One region of the Bradyrhizobium sp. 63_E2_N1_3 genome, then DNA from elsewhere that is predicted to be linked to it. Evidence: riboswitches for the same ligand, from Rfam matches in the RefSeq annotation. Region 1 holds a riboswitch; each other region holds the start of a gene.
The links. A riboswitch is a leader RNA that binds a small molecule or an ion and turns the genes downstream of it on or off. The one in region 1 is predicted to bind cobalamin.

Region 2: it holds a riboswitch for cobalamin, as region 1 does, so the genes downstream of both, AB7531_RS30570 (energy-coupling factor ABC transporter permease) here and AB7531_RS21055 (ribonucleoside-diphosphate reductase subunit alpha) in region 1, are expected to answer to the same signal.
Region 3: it holds a riboswitch for cobalamin, as region 1 does, so the genes downstream of both, AB7531_RS31560 (TonB-dependent receptor) here and AB7531_RS21055 (ribonucleoside-diphosphate reductase subunit alpha) in region 1, are expected to answer to the same signal.

Annotation. Positions count from the first base shown of each region.
Region 1 is NZ_CP197235.1:4,425,871-4,432,741, forward strand. Features, by position in the region: gene AB7531_RS21030 (MFS transporter) at 1-719, shown strand, start outside; gene AB7531_RS21035 (L-talarate/galactarate dehydratase) at 758-1,951, shown strand; gene AB7531_RS21040 (ribonuclease activity regulator RraA) at 1,964-2,743, shown strand; gene AB7531_RS21045 (nuclear transport factor 2 family protein) at 2,745-3,194, shown strand; gene AB7531_RS21050 (hypothetical protein) at 3,207-3,494, shown strand; cobalamin riboswitch at 3,582-3,799, shown strand; gene AB7531_RS21055 (ribonucleoside-diphosphate reductase subunit alpha) at 3,922-6,825, shown strand; gene AB7531_RS21060 (ribonucleotide-diphosphate reductase subunit beta) at 6,836-6,871, shown strand, end outside.
Region 2 is NZ_CP197235.1:6,380,038-6,386,908, forward strand. Features, by position in the region: gene AB7531_RS30555 (histidine phosphatase family protein) at 1-370, shown strand, start outside; gene cobT (nicotinate-nucleotide--dimethylbenzimidazole phosphoribosyltransferase) at 377-1,429, opposite strand; gene cobF (precorrin-6A synthase (deacetylating)) at 1,440-2,189, opposite strand; gene AB7531_RS30570 (energy-coupling factor ABC transporter permease) at 2,238-2,915, opposite strand; cobalamin riboswitch at 2,953-3,170, opposite strand; gene cobA (uroporphyrinogen-III C-methyltransferase) at 3,216-3,947, opposite strand; gene AB7531_RS30580 (cobyrinate a,c-diamide synthase) at 3,944-5,254, opposite strand; gene cobM (precorrin-4 C(11)-methyltransferase) at 5,254-6,036, opposite strand; gene AB7531_RS30590 (cobalamin biosynthesis protein) at 6,033-6,401, opposite strand; gene AB7531_RS30595 (bifunctional cobalt-precorrin-7 (C(5))-methyltransferase/cobalt-precorrin-6B (C(15))-methyltransferase) at 6,398-6,871, opposite strand, start outside.
Region 3 is NZ_CP197235.1:6,607,677-6,614,547, forward strand. Features, by position in the region: gene AB7531_RS31540 (efflux RND transporter permease subunit) at 1-1,560, opposite strand, end outside; gene AB7531_RS31545 (efflux RND transporter periplasmic adaptor subunit) at 1,557-2,990, opposite strand; gene AB7531_RS31550 (FixH family protein) at 3,075-3,467, opposite strand; gene AB7531_RS31555 (hypothetical protein) at 3,570-3,935, opposite strand; cobalamin riboswitch at 4,167-4,374, shown strand; gene AB7531_RS31560 (TonB-dependent receptor) at 4,575-6,871, shown strand, end outside.

The DNA of each region.
Region 1 (6,871 bases):
GAGGCGCGCTGGTGGATCTCGGCGGCGCTTCGCCGACGGCAGCAGCGGTGCAGGGGCCGCGATGGTCCGACCTCGCCGAGCTGTTCAGGAGCCGCATGCTGGTCGGCATCTTCCTGGCGCAATACGGCATCTCGTCCATCACCTGGTTCTTCGTGTCCTGGTTTCCGACCTACCTCGTCAAGGACCGCGGCCTGTCGGTGCTCGATGCGAGCCTGATCGCGACCATCCCCGCCATCTGCGGTTTCGTCGGCGGCGTTACGACAGGCTTTTTCACCGACTGGCTGTTCAAGCGCACCGGTTCGCTCAGCATCGCGCGCAAGACCCCGATCACGATCGGCCTCGTCATGACGGTCCTGATCATCGGCTGCAACTACACGAACTCCACGGTCCTGATCACCGTGCTGATGAGCGCGGCCTTCTTCGGCAAGGGTTTTGGCTCGCTGGGCTGGACGGTCGTCGCCGACACCGCGCCCAAGGAGGTGATCGGACTCACTGGCGGCGTCTTTAACGCCGTCGGCAACACCGCCGGAATCGTGACGCCTGTTGCGATCGGCTACATCCTCTCCGCCACCGGATCGTTCAACGGAGCGCTGCTGTATGTCGGCCTGCATGGGCTGCTGGCCGTGCTCTGTTACTGGGTCATCGTCGGGCCCATCGAGCGTCTCGTCATTCGCGAAGGCAGCGGGCTGATCCGCTCCGCGTCGGTCGCTGCCGAATGACATCATTTCCCGCAAATCCACCTCGATAGGAGAAAGCCATGAACTACCAGATCAACACGCGCATTATCGCCAACCCGCTCGCGGCAGGGCTCGCAGCCGGGGAAGCGACGACGGACCGGATCGCATGGGTGAGGACGTCGCTCGTCTTCCTGCCGCTCGCCCAGGCGATCAGCGATGCCAAGGTTCTCACCGGCCGGCAAAAACCCCTCACCGAGATCGCCTTCCTGTTTGCCGAGATCGAGACCGAGAACGGCCACAGCGGCATCGGCTACAGCTATTCGAAGCGCGCCGGTGGTCCGGGGCAGTTTGCGCACGCCAGGGAGATCGCCGGCGAGCTGATCGGCGAGGATCCGAGCGACATCGCGCGTCTGTGGGACAAGCTCGTCTGGGCCGGCGCCTCGGTCGGCCGCAGCGGCATGTCCACGCAGGCCATCGCCGCCTTCGACATCGCGCTGTGGGATCTCAAGGCCAAGCGCGCCAAGCTGCCGCTGGCAAAGCTGCTCGGTGCCCATCGTGACTCCGTGCGCTGCTACAACACCTCCGGCGGATACCTTTCGATGCCGATCGAGGAGGTGAAGGAGCGCGTCAGCATGGCGCTCGACAGGGGCATCGGCGCCATCAAGCTGAAGGTCGGCCAGCCCGACCCGATGGTCGACCTCAAGCGCATCGAGGCGGTTCGCAACCACATCGGCGACGTTCCGCTGGCGATCGACGCCAACCAGCAATGGGACCGCACCACGGCTCTGCGCTTCGGCCGCATCGCCGAGCAATTTAACCTGACCTGGATCGAGGAGCCGCTCGACGCCTACGACTACGAAGGTCATGCGGCGCTGGCAGCCGAGCTTGCGACCCCGATTGCGACCGGCGAGATGTTGACCAGCATCGACGAGCATTACGAGCTGATCCGCAACAATTCGGTCGATTTCATCCAGCCGGATGCGCCGCGCGTCGGCGGCATCACGCCGTTCCTCAAGATCCTCGCGCTCGCCGACCACAAGAAGCTCCAGCTCGCGCCGCACTATTGCATGGAGATCCATCTGCACCTGACCGCGGCCTATGCCCGGGAGCCCTGGGTCGAGCATTTCGAGTGGTCGGAGGCGATGTTCAACGAAAAGCTCGAGGTCGTGAACGGCCGCATGATCGTGCCGAACCGGCCGGGCCTCGGCTTCAGCCTGTCGGAGCAGGCGCGCGCCTGGGCCCGTGACGTCCACGAGGTCGGAAAGCGCCGCTGAGGGAGGATGGCCATGTACGAACCAAAGACGAAGCTTAGTCCCCTGGATCCGTCTGTCATCCGCCGGCTGAAGGATGTCTCCTCGGGTTCGCTGACCACCGAGCTGTTCAAGAAAGGCCTGCGCCAGTGCTTTCTGGTCGGGCTGGTGCCGATGAACAAGGACGCGGTCCGCTTCGCCGGTGAAGCTTTCACCATGCGGATGATCCCGGCGCGAGAGGATCTCGATACCATAGAGACACTCACGCCGTATCCGAACGCGGACAATCTGCAATGGGAAGCGGTCGAGAACATTCCGCCCGGCCATGTCCTGGTGATCGACAGCCGCAACGATCCACGCGCAGCATCGGCGGGCGCCATGCTGCCGACGCGGATGAAGGTGCGCGGCGCAGCCGCGATCGTCACCGATGGCGCGTTTCGTGACGGCCAGGAGCTGGCGCGGCTCGATTTCCCGGCCTATGCGCGGCAGGTCACCGCATCGACGCGGTTGTCCTATCATCGCGTCGCGGACCTGAATATCCCGATCGCCTGCGCCGACGTGGCGGTCTACCCGGGCGACATCATCGTCGGTGACGGTGACGGCATCACGGTCGTGCCACGGCATTTGGCCGCCGAAATGGCCGACCTCTGCGAGAGGCGGGACCAGCTCGAGAAGTACCTGTCGTATCGTATCAGTGCCGGCGAGCCGCTCTACGGCGTCTATCCGCCCACACCCGCCGTGCGCGCCGACTTTGAGGCTTGGAAAAAGGCCGGTGCGGATCCGGCGAGGGCCACGACGATCCGGGCGGGAGCCTGACATGAGCAAGACATCGCCCGCCGCCATGGAGGCGACGATCCGTCGCTATTTCGACGCCTGCAACGCCGCCGACTACGATGCCTTGATGGCCTGCTTCACGGCGGACGCGGTTCACTACTTCCCGTCCGGCTTGCCGGACATTCCATGGCGTGGCGCCGATACCATCGCGCGCAAATGGATCTGGTGCGTCGAGAATCTCGGGTCGCAATGGACGATCGAAAAGATTCTTTGCTCGTCGACGTCGCCGGAAGCCGTGATCGAATGGACGCACTGGAAGCGCAAGCAGGGCACGGCGCTTCGCGGCGACGAATGGTACGCGTTCGAAGGGGCGAGCGGTCGCATCAAGGAGATCAGGGCTTATTATGCGGCGCCCGCCGATCCATCGGCCCGGATCTGCGAGCTCGTCGATTTCGACTATCGCGATCGCGGCTATCACCTTTCGTCCGAATAGCATCGGGCGTCCATGCCGTTCCTGGGCGGCGTGGGCGCCTTCACCGCCGTCATCGTGACGCGCACCGGGCTGACCAGCGCGGTCTGGCTCGCCGGCCAGCGATGCGCGCCGTGCAGCGAAACGAGGACCTTTGCGGCGAAGCACCTCGGTGCGATCAGGGCGAAAATTGCGGAGCTGCGTGTGCTGGAAGCGAGAGTGGCGTCGCTGGTGAGCGGCTGCGAGGCGACATGCAGCGGCAGCGTCGCGCCGGACTGTGTGATCTTGCAGTCGGGATGCGGACCTCATAGCGCGCCAAGCTGAGGCGCGATCCAAGTGCGAATTCCCGCATTCCACAGGGCACAGGGCTCATGACCCGCAACGAATCGTTGACACCCGGCTGCATATGTCACCACATGTGGGCGTCACGGTTCCGCTGGATCGCAAGATTTAGTGGCTAAGAGGGAAGCCGGTGAACCGCGCGAGAGCGCGGAATTCCGGCGCTGCCCCCGCAACTGTCAGCAGCGAGCTGCTTCCGAACAATCGTCACTGGCGCCTTTCGCGCCGGGAAGACGGGAAGTGGGCGACGACCTGCGAGCCAGGAGACCTGCCGCGACAATCTGAACGTCCACGGGCGGGGTGTCCGGCGGTCGCTTGCATGCACCGCCCGGCAACTCTGCTGCCGGCGTTTCTGCAGCGTCCTTCCTTACAGCCCCGTTCAAACACAACGCGCGCATCACGGGGCCCATTGATGTCACTGAACCTGCACGACGCGGACACCGCCTCCGCACCCATCGTTCATTTGCGTCCACAATCGCTTGCGCCTGCTTCGAGCGAGCCGGCTATGCAGATCATCCGTCGCAACGGCAAGGTCTCGCCGTTCGATTCCGCCAAGATCGCGGTCGCCATGACCAAGGCTTTCCTTGCGGTCGAAGGCACCAGCGCGGTCGCCTCGCGTCGCGTCCATGAGAGCGTGGAGCAGCTCACGGCCGAAGTCGTCGCTGCGCTGATGCGGCGGGCAGGCGAGGGACGCACCTTCCATATCGAGGACGTGCAGGACCAGGTCGAGCTCGCCTTGATGCGGAGCGAGCACCACAAGGTCGCACGCGCCTATGTGCTGTACCGCGAGGAGCGGTCGCGCCAGCGCGCCGAGGAGGCGGCCGCGGAAGCGACGCCCGCTGTCGCGCCGGTCCTTCATGTCACGCTCGCCGACGGTTCGCGCGTTGGTCTCGACACCAAGCGGCTTGCGCTGATTATCGGCGAAGCCTGCGCCGGTCTCGACGGCGTCTCCGCGGCACCCGTGCTCACCGAGACCACCCGCAATCTCTACGACGGCATCAGCCAGGACGAACTGGCGCTGGCCTCGATCATGGCCGCACGCACGCTGGTCGAGCAGGAGCCGAATTATGCTTATGTCAGTGCGCGCCTGCTGCTGGACAAGCTCCGCGGCGAGGTGCTGTCCTACGTCCATGGCGTGCCGACGTCCGCCTCGCAGGCCGACATGACGATGCGCTACGTCGAATACTTCCCGGCCTATCTGAAGACCGGCATCGCCGCCGAACTGCTCGATCCTGAACTCGCCCGCTTCGACCTTGGCCGGATCGCGGCCGCGTTGAAGCCGGAACGCGACCTGAACTTCCAGTTCCTCGGTCTTCAGACGCTCTACGACCGCTACTTCCTGCACGTCCGAGGCAAGCGGATCGAATTGCCGCAGGCCTTCTTCATGCGTGTCGCGATGGGCTTGGCGGTGCGCGAAATCGATCGCGAGGCCAAGGCGATCGAGTTCTACGATCTGCTGTCATCGTTCGACTTCATGGCCTCGACGCCGACGCTGTTCAATTCGGGTACGCTGCGTCCGCAATTGTCGTCCTGCTTCCTGACCACAGTGTCGGACGACCTCGACGGCATCTTCAAGTCAATCAAGGACAATGCGCTGCTCGCAAAATATTCCGGCGGTCTCGGCAACGACTGGACCCCGGTTCGTGGCCTCGGCGCCCACATCAAGGGCACCAACGGCGAAAGCCAGGGCATCATCCCATTCCTGAAGGTCGCCAACGACACCGCGATTGCCGTCAACCAGGGCGGTAAGCGCAAGGGCGCCGTCTGCGCCTATCTGGAGACATGGCACGTCGATATCGAGGAATTCCTCGACCTGCGCAAGAACACCGGTGACGACCGCCGCCGCACCCACGACATGAACACCGCCAATTGGGTGCCGGACCTGTTCATGCAGCGCGTCGATGCCGATGGCGAATGGACGCTGTTCTCGCCTGACGAGACGCCCGATTTGCACGATCTCTATGGCGAGGCGTTCAAGACGGCTTACGAGGCCTATGAGGCCAGGGCGAAGGCCGGCGGCATGCGCGTCTTCAAGACCGTGCGCGCGAGCGACCTCTGGCGTCGCATGTTGACCATGCTGTTTGAGACCGGTCATCCCTGGATCACCTTCAAGGACCCCTGCAATCTGCGTTCGCCGCAACGCCACGCGGGCGTGATCCATTCCTCGAACCTCTGCACCGAGATCACGCTGAACACCTCGGGCGACGAGGTCGCGGTCTGCAATCTCGGCTCCGTCAACATGCTCAACCATGTCGGGCCTGATGGTGTCGACCAGGCCAAGCTGAAGCGGACGGTGACCACCGCCGTCCGGATGCTCGACAACGTCATCGACATCAATTTCTACACGATCCCCGAAGCGCGCCGCTCCAACATGCGTCATCGTCCCGTCGGGCTCGGCCTGATGGGCTTTCAGGAAGCGCTTCAGGTCCAGCGCATTCCGACCGCGTCCGACGCGGCCGTGGCGTTTGCCGACACCAGCATGGAGGCAATCTCGTTCCACGCGATCGAAGCGTCGTCCGATCTCGCCGCGGAGCGCGGACGCTATCCGAGCTTCGAGGGCTCGCTGTGGTCGAAGGGCGTCTTGCCGCTCGACTCCATCCAGCTTCTCGCCGACGCGCGCGGTGGTCTCGACGTCGATCGCTCCGCAACGCTCGACTGGGACGGCCTCCGCAAGAAGGTCACGTCCAGCGGCATGCGCAACTCGAACGTCATGGCGATCGCGCCAACGGCGACGATCTCCAACATCTGCGGCGTCTCGCAGTCGATCGAGCCGAACTATCAGAACCTGTTCGTGAAATCGAACATGTCCGGGGACTTCACGGTCGTGAACGAGTTCCTGGTCCGCGACCTCAAGGCGAGGGGGCTTTGGGACGAGGTCATGGTCTCCGACCTCAAATATTTCGACGGCAGCGTCGGCCAGATCGACCGCGTTCCTGACGATCTGAAGGCGCTCTACGCCACCGCCTTCGAGATCGACAGCGCCTGGCTGATCGAGGCGGCCGCGCGCCGGCAGAAATGGATCGACCAGTCGCAGTCGCTCAACCTCTACATCGCCAATCCCTCCGGCAAGAAGCTCGATGCGCTCTACCGGCTGGCCTGGCGACGCGGGTTGAAGACGACCTATTACCTGCGCTCCCGCAGCGCCACGCATGTCGAGAAATCGACGCTGAAGGGCACTGACGGAAAGCTCAATGCGGTGTCCGCGTCAGTGGCAGTGTCGCACGCGCCGATCATGATGCCGACCGCAGCAACGCCGGACCTCGACGGCATCAAGGCCTGCCGGATCGACGATCCCGAATGCGAAGCGTGCCAGTGAGGAGATGACGATGCTCGACTGGTCCGATACCGAAACCACAGCGGCC
Region 2 (6,871 bases), 2.0 Mb from region 1:
ACCCGCGTTGGTGCCCGAATTCAGTGAGCAGGATTTTGGCGACTGGACCGGCCTGCGGCATGACGAGCTCGCGGCGACCGGCGGCGAGGCCTATGCGCAGTTCTGGAGCAATCCGGCGCGCGGCCGGCCGCCGGGCGGCGAAAGTTTTGAGGATCAGGTCGCGCGCGTCCGGCTGGGTCTCGCGCAAATCGGCGCCGGCTCAGCAACGCTCGTCGTGCACTCCGGCACGATCCGCGCCGCACTCTGCATTGCTCTGGATCTGACACCACAAGCGGCCCTGCGCTTCGTGATCGATCCGTTGTCACTGACCCGGATCGACCGGCTCGCCACCGGCTGGCGCGTCGTCGCGGTCAATCAGCGCGCGGCTTGAGCTGGATCAGGCCGGGCGATCCGGCACGTTGGCCTGCGCGAAGGTCGCCATGCCGTTGTGAAGGCTGCACGCGAGCCGCACCAGCGGCAGCGCGATGGCGGCACCCGATCCTTCGCCGAGCCTGAGATCGAGGCTGATCAACGGCTGCACGTTCAGCGCGCGCAGCACCAGCCGATGCCCCTGCTCCGCCGATTGATGCGACGGCAGCAGGAATGGCTGGCACGACGGGTTCAGCCGCACCGCCGCCAACGCGGCCACGGATACGATGAAGCCATCGATCAACACGGGAATGCGGGCTTGTGCAGCCGCAATGATGGCGCCGCAGATCGCCGAGATTTCGAGGCCGCCGACGGCGCACAGGATCTTTTCCGGCGAAGCACCTGCAACGCCATGCCGCACGATCGCAGCGTCGATCACGCGCGCCTTGTGCGCACGGCCGGCCGCATCGACGCCGGTACCGCTGCCCGCGATCTCCTCGGCACTGATGCCAAGCAGGCTCGCCGCAATCGCCGCCGACGTCGTGGTATTGCCGATGCCCATCTCGCCGAAGATCAGGAGATCGGGCCTGCCGGCGTCTGCGCGCGCGACTGCGCGCTGACCGGCTTCGAAGGCGAATGCCAGCTCCGTGGGGGTGAGCGCGGCTTCCACGCTGAAGTCGCGCGTGCCGCTGCGCGGCTTGTCGGTGACGATTCCTGCCATCTCCTCCTGTGCCAGCGTACCGGCGTCGACGACCTCAAGGTTTGAGCCAAGCTCACGCGCCAGCACCGAGATCGCGGCACCGCCCGAGGCAAAATTCGCCATCATCGCGATGGTCACTCCTTGCGGATAGGCCGACACGCCCTGCGCGACGATGCCGTGATCGCCGGCGAAGACGATGATCGGCACCCGCGCGGCACGCGGCTGCTCGGTCGCCTGCAGGCCCGCAAGCTCGACCGCAAGCTGCTCCAGCCGGCCGAGCGCGCCAGCCGGCTTCGTCAGTTGCGCCTGACGCGCGAGCGCCGCCTCGCGATGGACAGCGGAGACATCGGGGCATTTCCGGGTGACCCATTCAGGGAGCATGCTGCCTCGCTTACGGCCTGCGCTTGAGAATGTAGCTGTCCATGATCCAGCCGTGCCGCTCGCGCGCATCCTGTCGCGCGGCGATGATGTGCGGGCCGATCTCGGCCAGAACGCCCGACATGACGATCTGATCGGGCATGCCGAGATAAGCGCCCCACCAGATGTGCAGCCCCGCAGGATCGAGCGACTGGAACGCCGTGCCGCCGTCGAGCATCACCACCACGGTATCGACGCCTTGCGGCCAGCCGCCCTCGCGCAAGCGGCGCCCCGTCGTGACGAGGAAGGGTTCGCCGATGTCGTTGAGCGGCAGCGCATGCGCCGCGCACAGCGCCTGGATCGAGGTGATGCCGGGCACAACTTCGATATCAGGCAAGGGATCGAGCCGCCGCGCAATGCGCAGCGAGGAATCGTAGAGCGAAGGATCGCCCCAGATCAGCAGCGCGACCTTGCCATCATCACCGAGATGGCTGGCGATCGTCTGCGACCAGGCCGCGGCCACGGCCTCGTGCCAATCGTCCACGCCCTTGTGATAATCCGCTTCACCGGCATCGCGCACGGGAAGATCGAACTCGGCAATGCGCGTCGTTTGATTGGTGAGCACATCCGCGCAGATCGTCCGCCTGAGATCTGCGAGATCGGACTTCGCCGTCCCCTTGCGCGGGATCAGGATGAGATCGGCCGCGTTGATGGCTTGAACGGCGGCGCGCGTGAGCTGCTCGGGATCGCCGCAACCGATGCCTATCAGGGAGAGCGTGAGCATCGTGAGTGCGAAGGGCGGCCATCACGGCCGCCCGTTCGCTTGTCTCTCTCAAGCCGCGTTATGCAAACGCGGGGTAACGAGGCCGGGCGCGGTGACGCCGCGCAGCGACTTCGCCAGCGCCAGCACACCGAGGTCGGCCAGCGGCTCGATCACGATGACGAGCGCGTAGGAGGCCGCGAAGGTCGCGATGTTGACGAGGTTGGTCGCACCGAAGCCCGAGCCATAGAGCGCCCAGAACGCGACCCAGGCGATGACGCCGGCCTGATACGTGGTCGAAAGCGCCAGCGCCTGGCGATACCTGAGATCGACATAGGCGGTGTTGCGGGCAATGATCCGCGCGGCGATCGCCTGGATCCCGAACAGCGGCACCAGCAGCGTGGTGACGTTCATGCCGAATTGCGGCAGATCGGGCGGCTCGAAGAAGATGCCCTGGAACAACAGTCCGAACGCAAGGCCGAAGGCCGCGGGCGCTGCCCCAAACAGCAGGAACAGGGTCGAGCCGAGGATGAAGTGCACCTCGGAGACGCCGACCGGGAAGTGCGGCAGGATCTCGAAGAAGACGAACACGAGGCCCGTGGTGGCGAGCGTCCGCGCCGCGAACGACGTGATGCCCTGCTCGCGCACGGTCTCGACCGCGAGCTTCAGCGCAACGCCGCCGACGGCGATGCCGGTTGCGTAACTCAACACGAGCTTGGCGCCCGATACGACTCCGGGTTCGATATGCATGGTTCAGTTCCTTCCTGCCGTCACACCCGACGGCCTTGGCCACAAGACATGCACGGCCGGTCTCCTGGCTCGCGGTTCACTGGGGTTCTCCGGCCTTCCCGGGCCTTGCGGCCCAGTGGCTGATCGGAGTCCCTCACCGCTTACAGTCGCGGGGGCGGCTGGGGTTTTGGGCGGCGCAACTGTCCGCCCACCCCCATTCCCGATTATGCTCCGGCGGTTTGCGCCGCCTCGAGCACCATGCATCTCCTGTGTGCCCCTTTCGCCAGCCGGGCGTCAAGGGGCGAAGGGCGGCCGGGACGGTCATGACGGATAATCCCCGGCCAGTGCGCCGAACAGGATCACGGCGGCCGTCGAGGCAGCGCCGCCCCGCGCAAGTTGCTCGGCCAGCTCGGCAATGGTGGTGCGGACCAGCCGCTCGTCGGGACGACCGAGGGATTCGGCGAACAGCGCCGGGGTATCAGGCGCGAGGCCGTGCTCGATCAATTTTGCGACAAGCGCCGGAAAGGTGCGCCGGCCCATATAGACCACGGTGGTCGCTTCGGGATCAGCCAGCGCCGCCCAGTTCAAATTCTGCGGCAGCTCGCCGGTGACATCGGCCCCGGTCACGAACTGCACCCGGCGCGAGGTGTGGCGCCGGGTCAGGGGAATGCCGGCTTGCGCAGCGGCGACACAGGCCGAGGTGATTCCGGGAATGATCTCGTAGCCGATGCCAGCTTCGCGCAGCGCCTCCAGCTCCTCCTCGAGCCGGCCAAAGATACCCGCATCGCCCGATTTCAGCCGCACCACACGGACACCAGCCGCGGCATAGTCGACCAGCAGGCGGTTGACGTGGTGCTGCTTGGTCGAGGGCCGCCCTGCCCGCTTCCCGACCGCGACGAGATTGGCGCCGGGCCGGGCCAGATCGAGGATCGCACCGGAGGCGAGGTCGTCATAGAGCACGACGTCGGCATCGCGCAGCCGCGCGGCACCTTTGAGCGTGAGGAGCTCCGGGTCGCCGGGGCCGGCCGAGATGAAAGTGACAAAACCGCTCACCGATCCTCCGCGATCAGATGGAAGAACGTGCCGGTGGCATGACCGCGGCGCGAGCCGGTCTCGGCGATGACCGCGCCTGTTGCATCGTGCACGACCGCCAGCGGCGTATCCGGCTGCGCGATAATCGTCGAATAGTGGAACTCATGACCGCGCAGGCGCGCGCCGGCCTGATGGCCCGGCATCGGCGCGGCGAGCGCAGCGAGACGATAGCCGAGATGCATGCGGCGCTTGGCAAAGCTCGTCTCCAGTCCGAGCAGGCCCGTCATCTCATGACGGACGCCGTCGGCGTCGGTCAGAGCGGTTCCCAGCACCATGTAGCCCCCGCATTCGCCGTGCACCGGCCGTTTGTCAGCGAAGGCACGCAGACCGTCGCGAAAGCGAGCATTGGCCGCGATCTTCCCCGCGTGCAGCTCAGGGTAGCCGCCGGGCAGCCAGCAGACATCGGCACTCGCGTCAGGCGCTTCATCGGCAAGCGGCGAGAAGGTCGATATCTCGGCGCCCGCCGCGCGCCAGGCTTCCAGCATGTGCGGATAGATGAAGGAGAACGCGGCATCGCGGGCCAACGCAATGCGCTGCCCGGGCGGCGTCACATTCATGCCGTTTGCCGCCGGTTGCGGCGACCAGCTCGCTGCCGATCGCAGCACCGCATCGAGATCGACATGCTCGGCGACGAAGCGCGCGGCTTCGTCGATCAGCTTGCCGATCTCGGCCTGCTCCTCGGCCTGCACCAGGCCGAGATGCCGTTTCGGCAGGCTGATCTCGGCATGGCGCGGCAGCGCGCCGAACACGGCGATGCCGGCGTCGTTGAGTGCACGCCGCACGAGATCTTCATGACGTGGGCTGGCGACGCGGTTGAGCACCACGCCGGCAAGGCGCACACCGGCGCGATAGTCACGAAGGCCTGCGGCGATCGCCGCCGCCGTCTGCGCCTGTCCGGAGGGATCGATCACCAGCAGCACCGGCCAGCCCAGCATCTCAGCAATGTCGGCGGTGGCGCCGGTGCCGGAGACGCCGCGCGCGGCGACGCCGTCGAACAGGCCCATCGAGCCCTCCGCGAGCACGACATCGGCATCAGTGCCGCGACCGACGAGATGAGCTATCGCCCCGCGATCCATCGCCCAGCTATCGACGTTGACGGAAGCGCGCCCCGTCGCAGCGGCATGGAAGGCGGGATCGATATAATCGGGCCCGCTCTTGAAGCACTGCACGTTCAATCCGCGATTGCGCCAGGCGCGCGCCAGCGCCAGCGTCAGCGTGGTCTTGCCGACGCCGGAGGCCGGCGCGGAGATGACGAGCCCTGCCGGCATCACGATGCCTCCGGAAAGCGCGGATCGGCACCGACCGGCCGATAGCGGCGGTCGTAGTCGACGGCATAGAGACGGCTCTCGTCAAAATCCGCAGCACCAAGCGTCTTGCCGACTAGGATCAGCGCCGTGCGCTCCATCTCGGTGCCGACGGCGGCATCGAGCGTCGCCAGCGTGGCGCGAACGATGCGCTGGTCCGGCCAGCTCGCACGCCAGACGATCGCGACGGGGCAATCCGCGCCGTAATGCGGCGTGAGCTCTGCGACGACCTTGTCGAGCAGATGGATCGACAGATGGATCGCGAGCACCGCTCCGGTGGCGGCGAACGCTGCGAGCTTTTCGCCCTCAGGCATCGCGCTGGCGCGGCCCGGCGTGCGCGTCAGCACCACTGACTGGGCAAGACCGGGCAGCGTCAGCTCAGCCTCTAGTGCAGCTGCTGCAGCCGAGAAGGACGGCACGCCCGGCGTGACCGTGTAGGGAATACCGAGCGCGCGCAGGCGGCGAAGCTGCTCGCCCATCGCCGACCAGATCGCGAGATCGCCCGAATGCAAGCGGGCAACATCCTTGCCGTCCGAATGCGCGGCAGCGATCTCCGCGATGATCTCGTCGAGCGACAGCGGTGCGGTGTTGACGATGCGGGCGCCGGGCGGGCAATGCGCCAGCACGCCCTCGGGCACCAGCGAGCCCGCATAGAGGCAGACCGGACAGGCCGCGATCAAGTCGCGTCCGCGCAACGTCAGCAAATCCGGAGCGCCCGGCCCGGCACCGATGAAGTGCACCGTCATGCGCCGTCTCCTTCCGCGATCGCGGCGGTCGCGGTGCGATCCCGCGAGACCGCCCGCGTCGCAATCAATCGCGCGCGAGGGCCAGCCGCAACGAGCGCAGCGGCTTCAGCGACCGAGCCCGTGCCGAACTTTTCCGCGACGAGTTTTGACTGCGTCGGCGTGTGGATGTTAGCCAACGCTTCAGCCGAGACTGCCTTGATCGGCACGCCGCATTCGCGCGCGAGCTGTTTGAGCGGCTCCGCTTCCGCCTTGTCGCTAACAGTCGCGACCGCCGCAAGGCCCTCGGGACCACCGGCCGCCAGCAGCGCCTCGCGCAGCGAAGCCAGCGTGACATCCTTCTTGAATCCGAGTCCGGCGACTTTCATCGAACCGCACTCCATTGCACCACGGGCCGCGACGCTTCCCAGGACCGGTAGCGGCCGAGCGGCGCGGCATGGGCAATCTCGACCCGCATCAACTCGCCGCCATGGCGCTGGTGCAGCTCGCCGAGCAGCGCTTCCGTTTCCAGCGTCACCGCATGCGCGACGAGCCGAGCACCCGGCACAAGCCGTGACCAGATGGCATCGAACATCTCGATATCGAGACCGCCACCGATGAAGACCGCGTCCGGCGCTTCCAGTCCGGCAAGAGCTTCGGGCGCGCTCCCCGTGATGACGGTGATCCGATGCGCCAATCCGAACGCTGTTGCATTGCTGCGGATATTCGCGGCACGATCCTCGCGCGCCTCGATGGCGCTCGCCGTCCCGCCGCACAGCGCCCATTCGACCGAGATCGAGCCAGAACCCGCGCCGATATCCCACAGCCGCTCGCCGGGACGCGGCGCCAGCGCCGAGAG
Region 3 (6,871 bases), 2.2 Mb from region 1:
CCCCTTGATCACGGGACGGTAGACCCAGATCAGGAAGCGGTTGATGACGTTCCTGCTCTCCGGGACGATCCTGCCGCGGACGAAGATCACCATCAGCGCCGGCACCAGGGTGACGGACAGCAACGCCGCGGCGGCCATCGAGAAGGTCTTCGTGAACGCCAGCGGGCTGAACAATCGGCCCTCCTGCGATTCCAGCGTGAAGATCGGCATGAACGACACGGTGATGATCAACAGGCTGAAGAAGAGCGCGGGGCCGACCTCGGATGCCGCGTCGATCAGAACCTGCACGCGTGACTGATCGGGCCCCGCCCGTTCGAGGTGCTTGTGTGCGTTCTCGATCATGACGATGGCGGCGTCCACCATGGCGCCGATCGCAATCGCGATGCCACCCAGGCTCATGATGTTCGATCCCAGCCCGAGCAGCTTCATGGCGCCAAACGCCATCAACACGCCGACCGGCAACATCAGGATCGCGACGAGTGCGCTGCGGACATGCAGCAGGAACACGATGCAGACGAGCCCGACGACGATGCTCTCCTCGAACAGGGTATGCTTGAGGGTATCGATCGCCGCGTAGATCAGGTTCGACCGGTCGTAGACCGGCACGATCTCGACCGATTTCGGCAGGCTGCTCGCGATCTCCCTGAAGCGCTTCTTGACGTTTTCGATGACGTCGAGGGCGTTGACGCCGAACCGCTGCAGCACGATGCCGCTTGCGACCTCGCCCTCGCCGTTCAATTCGGCGATGCCGCGCCGCTCGTCGGGCCCGAGCTCGACGTTGGCGACGTCCCGCAGCAGCACCGGCGTGCCGTTGCTCGTCTTCAGCACGATGTTGCCGAGATCGTTGATGCTCTTGATGTAGCCCTTGCCGCGGATGACGTATTCGAACTCGGAGAGCTCGACGGTGCGGCCGCCGACGTCGGCGTTGCTGGCGCGGATCGCCTCACGTATTTTTTGCATGCTGATGCCGCGGTCGCGCATCCGCTGCGGGTCGAGGACCACGTTGTACTGCTTGACGAAGCCGCCGACGCTGGCGACCTCGGCGACGCCTTCGGCCTTGGCCAGCGCGAACTTCAGATTCCAGTCCTGGATCGTGCGCGTGTCCGCCAGGTTCAATTCCTTCGATATGACGGCGTATTGGTAGACCCAGCCGACGCCGGTCGCGTCGGGCCCGATGGTCGGGGTGACGCCGGCGGGAAGCCTGGACGCCGCGCCGTTCAGGAATTCCATGACGCGCGACCGCGCCCAATAGATGTCGGTGCCGTCCTCGAAGATCACATAGACGAAGGAGACGCCGAAGAACGAGAAGCCGCGTACGACCTTCGATTTCGGCACGGTGAGCATCGCCGTCGTCAGCGGATAGGTGACCTGATCCTCGATCACCTGCGGCGCCTGGCCGGGATACTCGGTGTAGACGATGACCTGCGTATCCGAGAGGTCCGGGATCGCATCCAGCGGAAGGTGAACCAGGGCATAGAGGCCGGCGGCGGCCGCGAAGCCGGCGCCGAACAGCACGAGCAGCAGATTGCGCGCCGACCAGGCGATGATGCGGGCGATCATTTGTGATCTCCCGTTGCATTGCCAGGGCCGGCGTCGGTGGCCTGGGATGCCGCCTCGCCAAACCCCTTCAGCGCGGCCTTCAGGTTGCTTTCCGCATCGATCAGGAAGTTGGCGGAGGTCACCACCGCCTCGCCGTCCGCGAGACCATGGCGCACCTCGACATAGCCGCCGCCGCGACGGCCGAGCTTGACTTCCCGCGGCTCGAAACGCCCTTCCCCCTTGTCGACGAGCACGGCCTGCCGGCTGCCGGTGTCGAGCACCGCGCTGTCCTGTATCGCCAGGACGGGCGCGGCATCGGCCGTGTCGATGTCGGCATCGACGTACATGTCGGGCAGCAGCACCGCGTCCGGATTGGCGAGCTCGATCCTGATGCGAACGGTGCGCGTGTCGCGGTTCACCTGCGGATAGACGACGGCGATGGTCCCGGTGAAGGTCCGGCCGGGGAAACTGCGCGCGCGCACCGCGACTGACTGCCCCACCGCGATGTTGCCGAGATCGCGCTCGGCCACGTCGACCAGCGCCCAGACCACCGAGGTGTCCGCGATCCGGAACAGAACGTCGCCGGGATTGGCCCGCATCCCTTCGATCGCATTGCGTTCGAGCACGACCCCGTCGCGCGGCGCAGACCAGCGTATGGCGACGGGCGCGGTGTGCGTCTTGTCCATCTCCGCAATGACGGACTCGGGAACGTCGAGATTGACCAGCCGCTGTCGCGAGCCGCGGCCGTACATCTCGACACCGCCGACCGTCTTGGAGGTGATCGTCGCAAGATATTCCGCCGCTGCGGACGCCACCGCCGAACTGTAGATTTCCATCAGCGGCTGGCCGGCCTTCACGCGCGTGCCGGTGGTCACGTCGGCGACCTTCTGCACGAAGCTTTCGGCGCGCATCGCGATCACCGACACGCGGCGTTCATCGAGCTGGATCGTGCCGGGCGCCTTCACCGAGACCCGGATCGAGCGCCGCGTGACGGGCTCGGACTTCACGCCCGCGCGCTGGATCTTGCCGGGCGACAGCTTCACCGTGCCGTCGTCGGTGTCGTCGCCTTCGTAAACGGCGACATAGTCCATCCCCATCGGATCCTTCTTTGGGACGGGCGACGTGTCGGGCAGCCCCATCGGATTGCGGTAGTAGAGGATTTTTCGCGGCGAAGCCGCTTGCGCCTTCGGTAGCGCCGGCGCGACGGCCGCTCCATCGTCGTCGTAGACCGGCAGATAGTCCCGCCCGCGGTCGTCCTTCTTCGGACCCGCAGACCAGAGCGACGCGCCGCTTGGATCGCGGTAGTAGAGCGGAGTTCGCTCCGCGGCGGCCGCAGCCGATGATATGTCGGCCTCAGCGAGCCAGCCCGCACCGTTCGAATGCCAGTAGTAGCCGGCCAGGACCAGGCCGCCGCCCAGCGCAAGTGCCGTCAGGAGACGCAGCGTTTTCATGTCGTGTATCCGCGCACCCGGGAGCGCGCGTCCGTGTGAAGGAAAAGGGGGAATGTCGGGCGCTGCCGGGCAGCGCCCGAACGCTCACTTGACCGCCGTGACGATCACCTTGCCGGTGACGGTCTCCGGTTCGCCCTGCACCTTCACGGACAGCGTCATCTGGTAGCGGCCAGCCATCGGCAGGTCCGTCTTGAAGGCGTACACACCAGGCTCCCTGGACGGCAGCGGCGCGACCGCCGATTCCATCTCGGCCATCCCGTCCGGGGCCATGTCGAGGCGGGTCTTGAAGATGACTGCGTCCGGTATCGGCTTGCCGGACTGCTTGTTCGTCAGGCGAACGGCGAGCGTGACGTCTTCGCCCTTCCTCATCTGCGGAGTGACGGGCTCGAAGGCGTAGTCGCCCGCGCCCGCCATCGCGGCTGAAGCGGCAAGCGAAAGGGTGGCGGCGAGAGCCGCGGTGCGGATTTTGGAAAGCATTGTCTTGTCCTCATGAATTGATCTTTCGCCGTGGCGCGTGAAGCGCGCACGTCAGTCGTCGTCGCGAGCAGGCATGCCGCTCGCGTCTCGGGCTTTGCGAGATCAGATTCGAGGAGGTCGGAAAGGAGGACTGCCGCCGCGGAAGGAAACGACCTGATCCGGGGGAATAGCCAACGTGCTGGCCATGACGGCGAGACGCTCGAACGCCACGGGCCTGACATCACCGAGCGCGATGATCCCACCGACGCAGCAGAAGCCCATCCCGCACTTGTAGCCGCCGCTATGGGAGCCTGTTCCCTTCATGTCGGGACAACAATCGTCCATCGACATGTCGGCGTCGCCGCTCATGTGCATGGCCGTCTGCATGCCATCCGACGACATTGCGAGGTTCGCCGCGGACGCGCCAACCGGCAGCATCGCCAAGGATATGGCGATGGCGACTGCCAGGATGGTACGGACGAACTGCATCAATATCGACTTACTTTGTCAGGCCGGAACTCGGCCTCAGTAGCATATTCGGGCACCAAAGGCAGTCATTGATCGTGGTCAAGCGTTCGTTACCCAGGCTGGTCCGGAGGCCGGGTTGGACGTTTCGACGCGGTCCTTCGGACTATCGTGCAAAACAGCAACACAAGGCCACCATCGACCGACCAGCCCGTCCAGCAGCCCGCGCGGATGTTGACGCGCTCATCCCCTGATGCCAGTTTCGTGATCGGTAGTGTCCGCAAGGACTCTTCAAGGGAATGCGGTGCGTCCACCTCAGTGGGCAATTCCGCGGCTGCCCCCGCAACTGTAGGCGGATAGTCGACGACCAAACAAACCACTGGAGCCCCGCTTGGGCCTCTGGGAAGGTGGTCGAAGGCGATGACCCGCGAGCCAGGAAACCTGCTGCCAGCCATGGTCACGCGCGAACGCATTGGGCGGGGTGCCCTGATGTCGGACAAGTAGCCGGTGCATCCGCCGCCTGGGGCGAAGGTGGATGACTAAGGCAACCGCGGTGACGGTTTGTTTGCGTCGCCGCAGAGCGTTGTTGTGCAACATTTTCATTTCCGTGCTGGCGCAAGGCCAGCGTTATCGCGTGCTTTCCTGATTACTCTGCTCTCGTCGGTGTCCTTGTCGTCCGCGGCGCTCGCGCAAAGCGCGGCGCAGGACAACCGCTCCCGGGAGGTCGGCCCGGTGATCGTGTCGCCGCCTGCGCCGCGACAGGCTCCTGCCGTCAGCCCCGGCACTCAGAAGCAGCGCGCCGCCCGGCGCGCCGCGGGACGCAATCGTGGCGCCCCTGCTGTCGCCGTTCCGGCCACGCAAGCTCCGAGCGGCCCGGTGCAGACGCCGCTCAACACGGCAGCCGTCACCGATGTCGGCTCCCGGCTCGGCATCACGGCGCGCGAGATGCCGGCGACCGTCGAGGTCATCAGTCAGCGGACGATGCAGGACCTGGGCATCCGGACCACGACCGACGTCGCCAAGGCTGCAGTCGGCGTCACCGGCGGCGATGCGCCCGGCGCGCCCGCCATCTTCTCGATGCGTGGCTTTTCCGGCGACCAGATCTCCACGCTCTACAACGGCATCCCGATCGGGCCGTCGACCATGACCGGCCGTCCCATGGACGTGGCTGGCCTCCAGCAGGTCGAGATCATCAAGGGACCGGACTCGCTGGTGGCGGGCCTCGGTGCGACCGGCGGCGCCATCAACTACGTGAACAAGGCGCCGCACACCGGACCAATCGTCAACGACGCCTTCACCTCCTACGATTCCTTCAACGGCTATCGCGCCGGTTACGGATCGGGCGGCAGCACGCTGATCAACGGCCTCGACTACCGCTTCGATATCAGCCATTTCAACAACAAGGGCTTTATCGACGACACCTATTCGAAGCTCAGCAACGTCTCGGGCCAGCTGAACTATCGCGTCAACGAGAACCTGAAGATCTGGGGCGCAACCGAATACAGGCAGGACAACGACCGCTTCTACTGGGGGACGCCGCTGGTGCCGGCGAACGCGCCGGGCATCGTGCCGACGTACGGCATCGTGTCCGGCGTCTGGAGCAACTATTACCTCGGCGGCGGCACGCCGGTCCCGGTCACCATCGACGCGCGCACGCTGACCACGAACTACAACGTGCTCGACAATCACAGCGGCGCCAACGAGCTCTGGCTGCGCAGCGGCTTTCAATGGGACATCACCAACAACATCTCGCTGAAAAGCCAAGTCTACGGCTATGACGCCCACCGGCACTGGTTCAACAACGAGATCTCGTCGTTCGACCAGACCGTAGGCAATTTCGCAGGCGCGCAGAGCATCTACCGCGAGCGCCTGGCGCTCGATCACGCGCAGCGGCTCTACGGCAACATCACCGACCTCACCGTCAATTCCAACGTCGCCGGAATGGACAATCGCTTCGTCGCCACCGTGGCGGCGAGCAGCAACCAGTTCAACGTCTCGCAGGACACGTTGTTCTTCAATGACTACGTCGATCTCCTCAATCCGGACCGCGGCCTCTACGGCCCGCGCAGCGACGAGAAGATCTACACCCATCTCGACACCACCTCGCTGTCGTTCGAGGACCGGCTCAAGCTGACCTCGACCTTCGCGCTGATCGGCGGCATCCGTTTTGAGAATATCGAGCTGTCGCGGACCCGCTTCGACGAGACTGGCCTCCTGAAAGCCAGCTATCCTTTCTCGAAGACGTTCAATCCGGTCACCGGACGCATCGGCTACACCTGGGACATCGCGCCCGGCGTGATGCTTTACGGCCAGTACGCGACGGCGGCGGACCCGACGGTCGCGAACATCTTCATCCTCAGGCCCACGACGCCGCTGCTGCTCACGACGTCGCGAACCTACGAGACCGGCGTGAAGCTGCTGTCGGCCGACAAGCGCGCGGAGGCCACGCTCTCGGCCTTCGACATCGAGCGCAAGAACGTCTACGTCCCCGAAAGCGGCATCCTCTTCAACGTCGCCGGCAAGATGGCCTCCAAGGGCGTCGAGATTGCCGCCGCGGTCAATCCGGTCGCGGGCCTGAAACTATGGGGCAACGTCGCCTTCGTGCAGTCGCGCTTCATCGACTTCACCTATGTCGACGGCAATGGCGACTTCCAGTCCTATTCGGGCAAGACGCCGCCCAACGTTCCCAACTTCATCGCCAACGCCGGCGCCTCCTATCGCTTCGACACGAAGCTGCCGGTGGAGATCGGCGGCCTCGTCCGTCACGTCGGCGACCGCTTCAACTTCCAGGACAATCTGGTCACGATGGACGCCTACACGATCTTCGACGCATACGCGTTCGTCGATATTCCAAAAGCCTATTTCCCGGGCGTCGACCAGACCCGGATCAGCTTTCGCGTGAGGAACCTGACCAACAAGCTCTACGCGGCCTGGGGCGATCCGGGTTACACCGACCAGAT